DNA from 2 places in the Kitasatospora sp. NPDC086801 genome. Region 1 is predicted to be linked to the other one. Evidence: riboswitches for the same ligand, from Rfam matches in the RefSeq annotation. Region 1 holds a riboswitch; the other holds the start of a gene.
The links. Region 1 has a riboswitch for cobalamin ahead of ACIPLC_RS11685 (prenyltransferase/squalene oxidase repeat-containing protein). Riboswitches for the same ligand answer to the same signal wherever they lie in the genome.
Positions count from the first base shown of each region.

Region 1 (5,368 bases):
CCGACGCCCCCTGCGCCTCTTCGCGATACCCGCCCTCGCCCTCGCCACCGTCCTCCCGGCGGCCGCCGCCGCCCACGCCGACCCCGCGCAGGAGCACTCCGCCACGGTCCGTCCGGACGCCGCGGCGGCCGGCTGGCTGGCCCGCCAGCTCGTCGACGGCGACCACTTCGAGTCCGTCTTCAACGGCACCGCCTACCCCGACCAGGGCCTGACCATCGACGCCGTGCTGGCCTTCGCGGCCTCGCGCAGCTCCGACCAGGCCGCCGCGAAGGCCACCGCCTGGCTGGCGAAGCCGGAGATCCTCGGCGGCTACCTCGGTGACGGCACCACCGAGGCGTACGCGGGCGCCACCGCCAAGCTGCTGCTCGCCGTCGAGGTGCGCGGCGGGGATCCGGTGAGCTTCGGCGGCGTCGACCTCCCGGCTCGGCTGCGTTCGCTCCAGACGGCGTCCGGCCGCTTCTCCGACCGTTCCCAGTGGGGCGACTACAGCAACGCCTTCGGCCAGTCCCTCGCCGTGATCGCCCTGCACCGCACCCCCGGCGGCGCCCCGGCCACGGCCGTCGACTTCCTGGCGAACAGCCAGTGCGCGGACGGCGGCTTCCCGCTCTCCTACGGTCAGGCCACCTGCACCGGCGACCCGGACGCCACCGCGCTCGCGGCCCAGGCCCTGGCCGCGACCGGCCGCACCGCCAAGGCCGACGCCGGGCTCGGCTGGCTGACCGCCCACCAGAACGCCGACGGCGGCTTCGCGGCCGCCGGGGCGGCCGCGTCCAACGCCAACACCACCGGCCTGGCCACGCAGGCGCTGCTCTCCGGCGGCCTCAAGGGCTGGAGCAGCCTGGTCAAGCTCCAGCAGGGCTGCGCCGCCGACCCGGCGGTCCGTGGCGCGGTCGCCTACGACGCGTCCGGTTTCAACCCGGCCAACGGCGCCCGGGCCACCGGGCAGGCCGTCCTCGGCCTGGCCGGCACTCCGCTGGCCACCCTGTCCGCCGCCGGGGCGCGTCCGGACGCGGCCGTGCCGGCCTGCCCGGCGACCACCCGCTGACCCCGGTCCCACTGATCCGGTGAGGAGTACTCCGATGACCGACACCATGGCGCCCGCCCGGCCCGCCCGGCTCGCCCGTCCGGCCCGCCGCACCCTCGGCTCGATCGCCGCCGCCGCGGCCCTGACCGCCGGCCTGCTCGGCGCCTCCGCCGTCCAGGCCCCACAGGCGCAGGCCGCTGCCTGCGACGGCACCACCGGCGTCACCGTCGTGGTCGACTTCACCGCCCTCGGCGGCGGCATCCAGACCGGCTGCGCGCCCGGCGACCCGGCCAGCGGCCTCGCCGCCCTGACCGGCGCCGGGTTCCCGTACACCTTCCACCCGCGCTACCCGGGCTTCGTCTGCGCCATCAGCGCCCTGCCGACGACCTGCACCAACCCGACCGGCAGCGCCTACTGGTCGTACTGGCACGCCCAGCACGGCGGTGCCTGGTCGTACAGCAACCTGGGCGCGGGCAGCTACGACCCGGCGCCGGGCGACGTCGAGGGCTGGTCCTTCGGCGCCGGCGCGCAGCCGGGCATCACCGCGCCCTGACGTCCGGAGGCACCCCGACTGCCAGTGGGACCGCATCCCGCACGACTCACGTGCGGCCCTCTGGTCGGAGGGCCGGTAGGCCGGCGGGATGAATCAGCGAAATCGTTGACCGGCACCTTCCCGTCGGCATGTTCGAGCTTTGTGGCATGCGATCACATGGCGGCGTGAAGCACTCGGCGGCAGTGTCGGGTCTGCTGGCTTTGACGGCTCTGGCCCTGACAGTCACGGCGGTGCCGTCAGTGGCGTCTGCGGGCACATCAGCCGGAGCGGCCTCGGCCGGCTCTGCGGTGCGCGGCCCCGCCGACGGGCAGCGCCCGGCCCTGCGATCGGCCGACATCCGCTGGGATCTCGCGGAGGCGCGGTCTCAGCACGCCGAATCGCTCACTGGCGGTGGTCGGCAGTTCGACCGTTCCGAGCGAGTCGAGGTCCGTGCCCTCCCGCAGCGTCCGTCCGGCGTCGGCCCAGGGCTGTTCTGATTCCTCCCTCGCCGACGGCCCGGCCGGTCGAGGGGGGAATCCGCCCGGAGGGGCCACGGCCGGGAGCCGATCCGTGACCGCACGGCGCACCGGTCGGCGAGGCGATGTGATCGGGATGATGATCGGGATGACGACCCGTTGACTCCCCATCGGCCGCCATGGTCTGATGAACCGATTTTTTGCCCTCGGCATTCAGGGGAAGCCGGTCCAACTCCGGCGCTGACCCGCAACCGTAGACCCACCTCGGGGTGGGTGAGCCGGAATGCCTGGACCGGGGGACTGTTCACACAGCACTTGCGTCGTCGCGGACTACGACGCGGTCACGGCGGCCCCTGTCCGAGGAGCCGTCGGCTGCGCCGTTGCCTCCCGCGTCGACCGACCAGGGAGTCGTCGTGAGGGTCAGCAGCAGTCGCGCACGTCACAGAAACCGGGACCTCGCGTCCCTGGTGGTCGCCGGCGCCGTCGCGGTCGCCGCCTGCGGCACCGTCCTGTTCGGGCACCCCGGTACCGCGGCCGCCGACCCGGGCACCACCGGCCTCGCCCTGCGCGCCGCCCCGGAGTACCAGGCGGCCGCGAAGAAGGCCGCGGACCAGCTCGCGGCGAGCCGGCAGGCCGACGGTTCCTTCGTGCCCTACGCCGGCGCCCCCGGTGACACCATCAGCACCGCGAGCGCGGCGCAGGCCTTCCGGGCCACCGACCAGGACACCCGCCTGGCCTCCGCCAAGGCCCGGCTCGCCGCCCGCCAGGGCACGGCCGGCGGCTTCGGCCCCGACACGTCGACCACCGACCCGGACCCGGCCGCCACCGAGCAGGCCGTCCTGACCCCGACCGGCACCGACCTCACCGGCGTCCGGCACGATCCGAATGGCGCCACCACCCCGCCGACCCCGCCCGCCGGAAGGGCCCCGGACGCCGCCAAGGGCAGCGCCTACCTCACCGACCCGTCCCGCCTGATCGACGGCCACTACTACGAGGGCTTCCCGGCCTTCGCCGACTTCGGCCTCACCATCGACGGCGCCTACGCCCTCGCCGCCACCGGTACCGATGACGCCGCGCTGCGCAGGATCGTCGACTTCCTGGACCAACAGGGCACGGACGCCAGCGCACGCACCGTCAACGACTGGACCGGCATCGGCACCGAGTTCGCCGGCGGCGGCTCGATCGGCAAGGAGGCGCTGCTCGCCGAAGCGGTCGGCCGCAACCCGCGCGCCTTCGGCGGCCACGACCTGATCGCGGCCCTGGCCGCCCTCGTGTGCGCCAAGGCCGACCAGAACACCGGCTGCGCGGCCCCCGGCAACTACACCTACGCGACCTCGGTCTTCTCCCAGGCGCTCGGCATCATGGCCCAGCTCCGGGGCGGGGACTCGACGGGCGCCGCTCCCGCGATCGCCTACCTGAAGAGCCTCCAGCACGCCGACGGCTCCTGGCCGAGCCTGATCCCCGCCACCGGCGACTCCGAGGTGGACAGCACCGCGATGGCCGTCATGGCCCTCTCCCTCGTCCCCGGGGACGAGGCCGCGCAGGCGGTCGACAAGGGGGCCGGCTGGCTGGCCGCGCGGCAGCTGCCCGACGGCGGGTTCCCGGGCGCGGCCGGCGACTCGACCAACTCGGCCGCCCTCGCCGTCCAGGGCCTGACGCTGCGCCAGTCCGCCTACAGCGCCCAGATCGCCAAGGCGCGCGACTTCCTCGCCGGCCAGCAGAACGGCGACGGAGGGTTCAACGTCGCCACGGGCGGTCAGCGGGGATCGGACGTCCGGGCGTCCACGCAGGGGCTCGGCGGTGCCACCGGCATCTCCTTCGGCACACTGTCCCGCAACGTCGGAGGCACCCCGACGCCGACTCCTACCGGGACGCCGACTCCGACGGGTACGCCGACGCCGACTCCCACCGGGACGCCGACGAACACGCCCACGGGTACGCCGACGCAGACCCCCACCGGGACGCCGACGAACACGCCCACGGGTACGCCGACGCAGACCCCCACCGGCACACCGACCAACACGCCCACAGGCACTCCGACCCCGACGGGCGCTCCCACGACGACCGGGCCCGCCCCGGTCACCGCCGCACCCTCGGCCACCGGCGGCCCGAGCACCTGGCCGGCCGGTGGCGTCGACGCCCCGGCCGAGGACGGTGGCGTCCCCGCAGCCGGGGTTCCGGCGGGCGCCGGGTCCGGCAACCTGGCCAGTACCGGAACGCAGGCCCTGGCGCTGACGGCGGGTGCCGCTCTGCTGACCGCGCTCGGAGCCGCGGCCGTCCTCGTCGCCCGTCGCCGCACCGCGTCCACCCCGGGGCGTCACCGGTGAGCCGGGGACTGGGCCGGGGACGGGGTCGGCGACTCGCCCGGCTGTCCGGGGCAGCGGCCCTGACCTCCGGCCTCGCGTTCGGTGGCGTTGCCGTCGGTACCGCCCCGGCGTCCGCGGCGCCCTTGCCGATGGACCAGTGCACCACCACGTCCGGCGTGGTGCTCGCCGTGGACTTCAGCAAGTGGGGCGGCCCGCTGCTGCGTTCCTGCGGGACCACCCCGACCACCGGGTACACGCTGCTCAACCAGGGCGGCTGGAAGACCACCGGGACCGGGCACGACGGTCCGGCGTTCGTCTGCCGCATCGGCTACAGCGGCTTCCAGGGCGGCAAGCAGTACCCGACCCCGGATCAGGAGAAGTGCGTCCTGACGCCCCCGGCCACGGCCTACTGGTCGTACTGGCACGCCGATCCGGGCGAGAACAGCTGGTCGTACAGCCAGCTGGGCGCGATGAGCTACCAGCCGAAGCCCGGCAGCGTCGACCTGTGGATCTTCGGCGGCACCAACGTCGAGGGCACCAAGGGGCGTCCGACCTTCTCGCCGGACAGCGTGCGCGCGCAGAACTCGGACCCCGGTGGGCAGCCGGCCGACCCCGGCCAGGGCACCACGGGCGGCTCCGGCAGTTCCGGTGGCCCCGATGGCTCCGGTGGCTCCGGTGGTGCCTCCGGCAGTTCCGGGGGCGGGTCGACGGGCGCCACCGGTACGACCGGCGGTTCCGGCAGTGGTTCGAGCGGCGGCACCGGCACGGTCGGTGGCGCCGGGACCGGCCGCTCCCCGGCCCCCGCCAAGCCCCCGGCGGGCGGAGCCCGGCCGCCCGCGCCCGCCAAGCCCACGGGGGCCGGTACCCCCGTGACCCCCGAGGACGGCATCACTCCGCCGGGCGCGCCCGACCCGACGCCCGTGCCCGCCGTGCCGGTGCCGGTCGAGCCGCCCACCGCGCCGCCGACGGACACCCCGGGCGACCAGCCGCCGCAGAGGGCTGCGGCAGCGGCCGCGCCGACGTCCACCCC
Region 1 is NZ_JBIVAX010000007.1:138,533-143,900, reverse strand. It holds gene ACIPLC_RS11695 (prenyltransferase/squalene oxidase repeat-containing protein) at 1-1,045, shown strand, start outside; gene ACIPLC_RS11690 (flagellar hook-length control protein FliK) at 1,080-1,577, shown strand; cobalamin riboswitch at 2,198-2,342, shown strand; gene ACIPLC_RS11685 (prenyltransferase/squalene oxidase repeat-containing protein) at 2,446-4,359, shown strand; gene ACIPLC_RS11680 (hypothetical protein) at 4,488-5,368, shown strand, end outside.

Region 2 (5,368 bases), on a different contig from region 1:
GTGCGGCCCGTCCGGGCACTGCGGGTCCGCAGCGGTCGGGTCGCAGGCGAACCGGCAGCCGTCGACGGCCGCGAGGGACGGCAGCAGGCCGGCCAGCGCGCGCACCATGGTCGACTTGGCGGTGCCCTTCTCGCCACGCACCAGCACGCCGCCCACGGCGGGCGAGACCGCGTTGAGCAGCAGACCGAGCCGCAGGTCGGGCATGCCGACGATCGCGGTGAACGGATAGCGGACGTCACTCATGCATACTCCCCAGGTGCTCCGGGCGCCAGGAACGGCAGCGATCCGGCCGCCGGCACCCCGCCCTCGATCAGCTTCCACAGCGCGTCGGTGTCCGCGTGCTCCTCGATCAGGTCGCCCAGCCGGTCCAGCCGGGCCTCGCGCGCCTCGGCGAACGAGGTGTCCGGCGCCGGCACGAACGCCCGGCCCGCCAACGCGGCGACCTCGCGCAGGAGTTCACGGCGGAAGCCGTCGTTCTCCAGCGCGCCGTGCCAGGTGGTGCCCCACACCGAGCCCACCCGGCAGCCGTCCAGGCCCTGCCCGTCGTCATCGGACATGAACGGTTCCCCGCCCTCGACCGCGACCACCCCGTGGTGGATCTCGTACCCCTCGACCCGCTGCCCGTACGCCTCGCCGACCGGCCGCGCCAGCACCTTCTCGGCGCCGAACCGTACGTGCGTCGGCAGCAGGCCCAGGCCCTCGACCGAGCCGGCCCTGGACTCCACCTCGTCCTCGATCCCGCGTGCCAGCATCTGGTAGCCGCCGCACACCCCGAGGACCGGCAGTCCGGCCGCCGCCCGCGCCTTCAGCGCCGGCTCCAGGCCGCGTGCGCGCAGCCAGGCCAGGTCGGCCACGGTGGCCCGGGTGCCGGGCAGCACCACCAGGTCGGCGTCGGCCAGTTCCTCCGGCCGGGTCACCCAGCGCACCAGCACGCCCGGCTCCTGCGCCAGCGCGTCCAGGTCGGTGAAGTTCGACAGCCGGGGGAAGCGCACCACGGCCACCCGCAGGACGTCCGCCCCGAGCGGGCCACCGACGTCCACCCGGTCCACCACCGTGGACAGGTCCAGCGAGTCCTCGGCGTCCAGCCACAGGCCCGGCAGCATCGGCAGGGTGCCCAGCACCGGACGGCCGGTCAGCCCGTGCAGCATCTCCAGGCCGGGTGCCAGCAGCCGCGCGTCGCCGCGGAACTTGTTGACGAACCAGCCCGCGACATGCCGCTGGTCCTCCGCCGACAGCAGTGCCAGCGTCCCGTACATCGCCGCGAAGACGCCGCCGCGGTCGATGTCCCCGACCACCACCACCGGCAGCCCGGCGGCCGTCGCCAGGCCCATGTTGGCGATGTCCCGGTCCCGCAGGTTGATCTCGGCGGGCGAACCGGCGCCCTCGCAGACCACCACCTCGTAGCGCCGGCGCAGATCCGCCAGGCACTCCAGCGCCCGTTCCAGCAGGACGGGCTTGCGCTCGCGGTAGTCCAGCGCGCCCACCTCGGCGACCGGCCGGCCCAGCAGCACCACCTGGCTGCGGCCGTCCGCGCCCGGTTTGAGCAGCACCGGGTTCATCGCCGCCTCCGGCTCCACCCGGGCCGCCTGCGCCTGCATCGCCTGCGCCCGGCCGATCTCGGCGCCGTCGGCGGTGACGAAGGAGTTCAGCGACATGTTCTGCGCCTTGAACGGCGCGACCCGCACCCCCTGCCGGGCCAGCCAGCGGCAGATGCCCGCGGTCACCACGCTCTTGCCCGCGTCCGAGGTCGTCCCGGCGACCAGTATCGCCCTGCTCATGCGTCCACCCCGCTTCGCCCGGCAGGCGCTTCGCGCACTGCGCACCTTCCGATGGTTCGCTCTCCGCGCTCGTTCACGCCTTTCCCCTCCTGCTCCGGAACGCCCGCAGCAGGACGTGCCCCGCGACCGTCGTACCCAGGGCCAGCACGCCCACCCGCCGGGAGAGCACGCAGGCCCGCTCGATGTCGTCCACCGTCACCGGCCGCAACTCCGCGCCCAGCACCGGCCGGTGCTCCACCCGCTCCCCGTACTGGAGGGTCCCGCCCAGCCGGACGCCCACGGCGCCCGCGAAGGCGGCCTCCGCCTGGCCCGCGTTCGGGCTCGGGTGCGCCGAACCGTCCCGCCGCCAGACCCGCCAGGCCGTTCGCGGCCGTGGTGCGGCGGCCACCGTGAGCAGTGCCGTCAGCCGGGCGCCCGGCCAGCCCGCCACGTCGTCCAGCCGGGCCGAGGCCCAGCCGAACCGGGCGTACCGCGGCGATCGGTGGCCGACCATCGCGTCCAGCGTGTTCACCGCGCGGAACGCCAGCAGCCCCGGCGTGCCCGCCAGGGTGCCCCAGACCAGCGCGTTCACCACGGCGTCCGCCGTGTTCTCGGCCACCGACTCGACCACCGCGCGGGCGATCTGCGGCCCGTCCAGCGCGCTCGGATCCCGCCCGCACAGGTGCGGCAGCCGCTCGCGCGCGGCCGCCAGGTCGCCGGTGGCCAGTGACCGGCCGATGGCGCGCGCCTCCCGGGTCAGCGAGGTGCCGCCCAGCACCGTCCAGGTCGCGGCGGCCGCCAGCGCGGCCCGGCCCAGCGGACGCCGGCCCACCGTACGGTCCAGGGCCACCGCGCCGGCCGCGACCGCGCCCACGCACAGCGCCGTGTACCCGGCGCCGGCCACCCGGTCGTCCTGCCACACCCGCCGCTCCAGCCGGGTCGCCGCACCGCCGAAGACGGCCACCGGGTGGCCGCGCCGGGGGTCGGCGAAGCGGGCGTCGGCGGCGAAGCCCGCGGCGGCGCCCAGCGCGAACGCGGCGGCGCGGGTCAGCGGGCGCACGACGGGTTCGACGAGTTCGAGGGGTTCGACGGGTTCGGCGGAAGGCCGCGTGGGGTCCGGCGGGTCGGGGCAGCCTGCATCGCGCGCGTGTCCTCACTCAGGGTCCGCGCCCTGGATCGACGTACCGGGGGCGAGAGTCTCCTGGCTTCCGGGTCGGACGCACCCCCGGGCCTTCCAGCGGCTTCTGACGGCCCGCCGTGGCAACTGTTCCGAGCGTGCTCCCCGGTGACAGTGGCGGGACCGCGCCGGACTCGCACCGGCTTCCTCTGCATGCCTCCGTTTGGCCCCAGGATCCCATCACGCGGCCGAACCGGGAGTCAACCGAGGTCACGGAGGGGTTGGTCACACGTCGGCACGTCGTCGCCACCTCCGCTCCGCCCGCCCGCAGGGGCATGACACCCTGTCCGATCGTCCAGCGCCCCGGAGGGGCCTCCGGGGCCGCTTCGTGCGTTCGGCGGCCGGGGCCCACCGCCCCCCGCCCCTACCGTTCGTTCCCATGCGACGCAGCCAGCCCCCCGCCCGCGGTCCCGCCGCGGCCCGGTCTGACCCGCCCACCCGTAGCCCTGCCGTGACCCGGACGGCCCAGCCCGGTGGCCGCCCGCGCGGGCCCCCGGTGAACTGGTGCCCGAACACCGTCCGGTCCAAGACCAACCGTCCGGTCCAAGACCAGCAGACCAGCAGAGCGGGGAGCGATATGCGTTGGGGAACCGCGGCCGTCGTGGCGGCCGCCGCCGTCGGCGCCGGGGCCGCCGGGGCCGCCGTCCTGGTGATCGGCCGCCGGGCCTCCGAACGGATGGTCCACCCGGCGACCGCCGTCCAGGGGTCCGGCCCCGTTCTGGTGCGGAGCCTCGCGGCCGGCCGGATCACCTTCAACCGCCGCCCCGAGAGCCTGCGTCCCGGCCGCTGGGCCGTCGAATGGGACGACCACGGCCACGCCGTCGTCGAGGACGTCCTGCACAGCGACGAGAACGGCGTCACCCGCCGCCTCGTCCGCGCCGACCGTGGCACCCTCACCCCCGGCACCGAGGTCCGCTTCACCCCCCGCGTCCATCTGGGCGACCCCACCGAGGCGCTCGGCCTCCCCTTCACCGACACCGCCGCCGACGGCGAACTCGGCGCCCTCCCCGCCTGGCGCCTCGACGGCAAACGCGGCACCTGGGTGATCCTCATCCACGGCCCCGGCACCGACCGGCAGCAGACCCTCGCGGTGCTCCCCGTCCTCGACCGCCTCGCCCTGCCCGCCCTCGCCGTCACCTACCGCGGCGACCAGGGCGCCCCCGCCTCCCCGGACGGGCTCGGCCACTTCGGTGAGACCGAGTGGCGCGACGTCGAGTCGGCGGTACGGCTCGCCCTCGACAGCGGCGCCGGCCGGGTCATCCTCTACGGCTGGTCCCTCGGCGCCACCATCGCCCTCCAGACGGCCGCCCGCTCCGCCTGGGCCCACGCCATCAGCGGCCTCGTCCTGGACTCGCCGGTCCTCGACCTGCCCGCCACCGCCCGCCGCGGCGCCGCCCGGGCCGGCTACACCGGCGCCGCCGCCGAACTCGGGGCCCTCGCCGCCGAGGGCCGCACCGGCGTCGACCTCGCCGACTTCAGCCGCATCGCCGAGGGCACCGACCTGCGCGTCCCCACCCTCCTCCTGCACAGCCCCGACGACCAGGTCGCCCCCTTCCGCGCCGCCGAACGCCTCGCCGCCGCCCGCCCCGGTGTGGTCAGCCTCCGCCCTTTCCCGGGCGCCGACCACGCCACCCTCTGGAACTCCGCCCCCACCCACTACACCGAACTCCTCCGCCGCTGGCTCACCCCCCTTCTCTGAACCCAGCCCCCCCGTTCGAGAAGTCACCCCCACCGGACCCCTATTCGGCGCCCGGACATCACGTGTCAGCCACGGAGCGTGACCGGTCGAGCGGGTACGGCGACCACTGCTGCGGGGGCCAAATCGGGATGGCATGACCCCGCCACCTGTTTCCGGCCAGGCGGTTTGCCTCTGTTGCCCGATTGTTGCCCGATCTTGGGGAGGTGCCGTCGACGACAGCCCGTCCGTACAGCCAACCGGATGTGACAGAAGGCCGGTACAAGGGGAAGACTGCTCGACGTGACGTCTCGGAATCCGCGCGACCGTGATGCCCCGCTCCCGCCGACGATCGGTACCGGCGCGACGGTGACCCGTCTCCCCGGTACGGCCCACCGGCCCGCCGCCGGCAAGCCGGGCGGGGCCGGGGTACCCCGCCGACGAGGGCCCGCTGCGGCGCCCGGTCGGGGGAGGGTTCCCGTACCGGAGGGCTTCCCCGCGCCGGCCGAGCTGGCGCCGCTGGCCCGCCGGATGCTGGTGGACGCCGTCCGGATCGCCCGCTGGGCGGGGGAGCTGGAGGAGGTCGACAAGCGCGGCGAGCTGCTGCCCGAGGACGCCCGTGCGGCGGGTCTGGCGCTGGCCATGACGGTCGGTGCCGCCGCCAAGTCGTGGGGGCAGGCGCTGCTGGTCGGCCTGGTGGAGGCCAGGGACGGCGGTGCGGGGCCGGGTTGGCGCCTGCACGCCTGGGAGCACGACGAC
Region 2 is NZ_JBIVAX010000004.1:270,269-275,636, forward strand. It holds gene ACIPLC_RS08120 (putative cobaltochelatase) at 1-243, opposite strand, end outside; gene ACIPLC_RS08125 (cobyric acid synthase) at 240-1,778, opposite strand; gene ACIPLC_RS08130 (cobalamin biosynthesis protein) at 1,852-2,817, opposite strand; cobalamin riboswitch at 2,952-3,085, opposite strand; gene ACIPLC_RS08135 (alpha/beta hydrolase family protein) at 3,512-4,633, shown strand; gene ACIPLC_RS08140 (hypothetical protein) at 4,979-5,368, shown strand, end outside.
Region 2: it holds a riboswitch for cobalamin, as region 1 does, so the genes downstream of both, ACIPLC_RS08130 (cobalamin biosynthesis protein) here and ACIPLC_RS11685 (prenyltransferase/squalene oxidase repeat-containing protein) in region 1, are expected to answer to the same signal.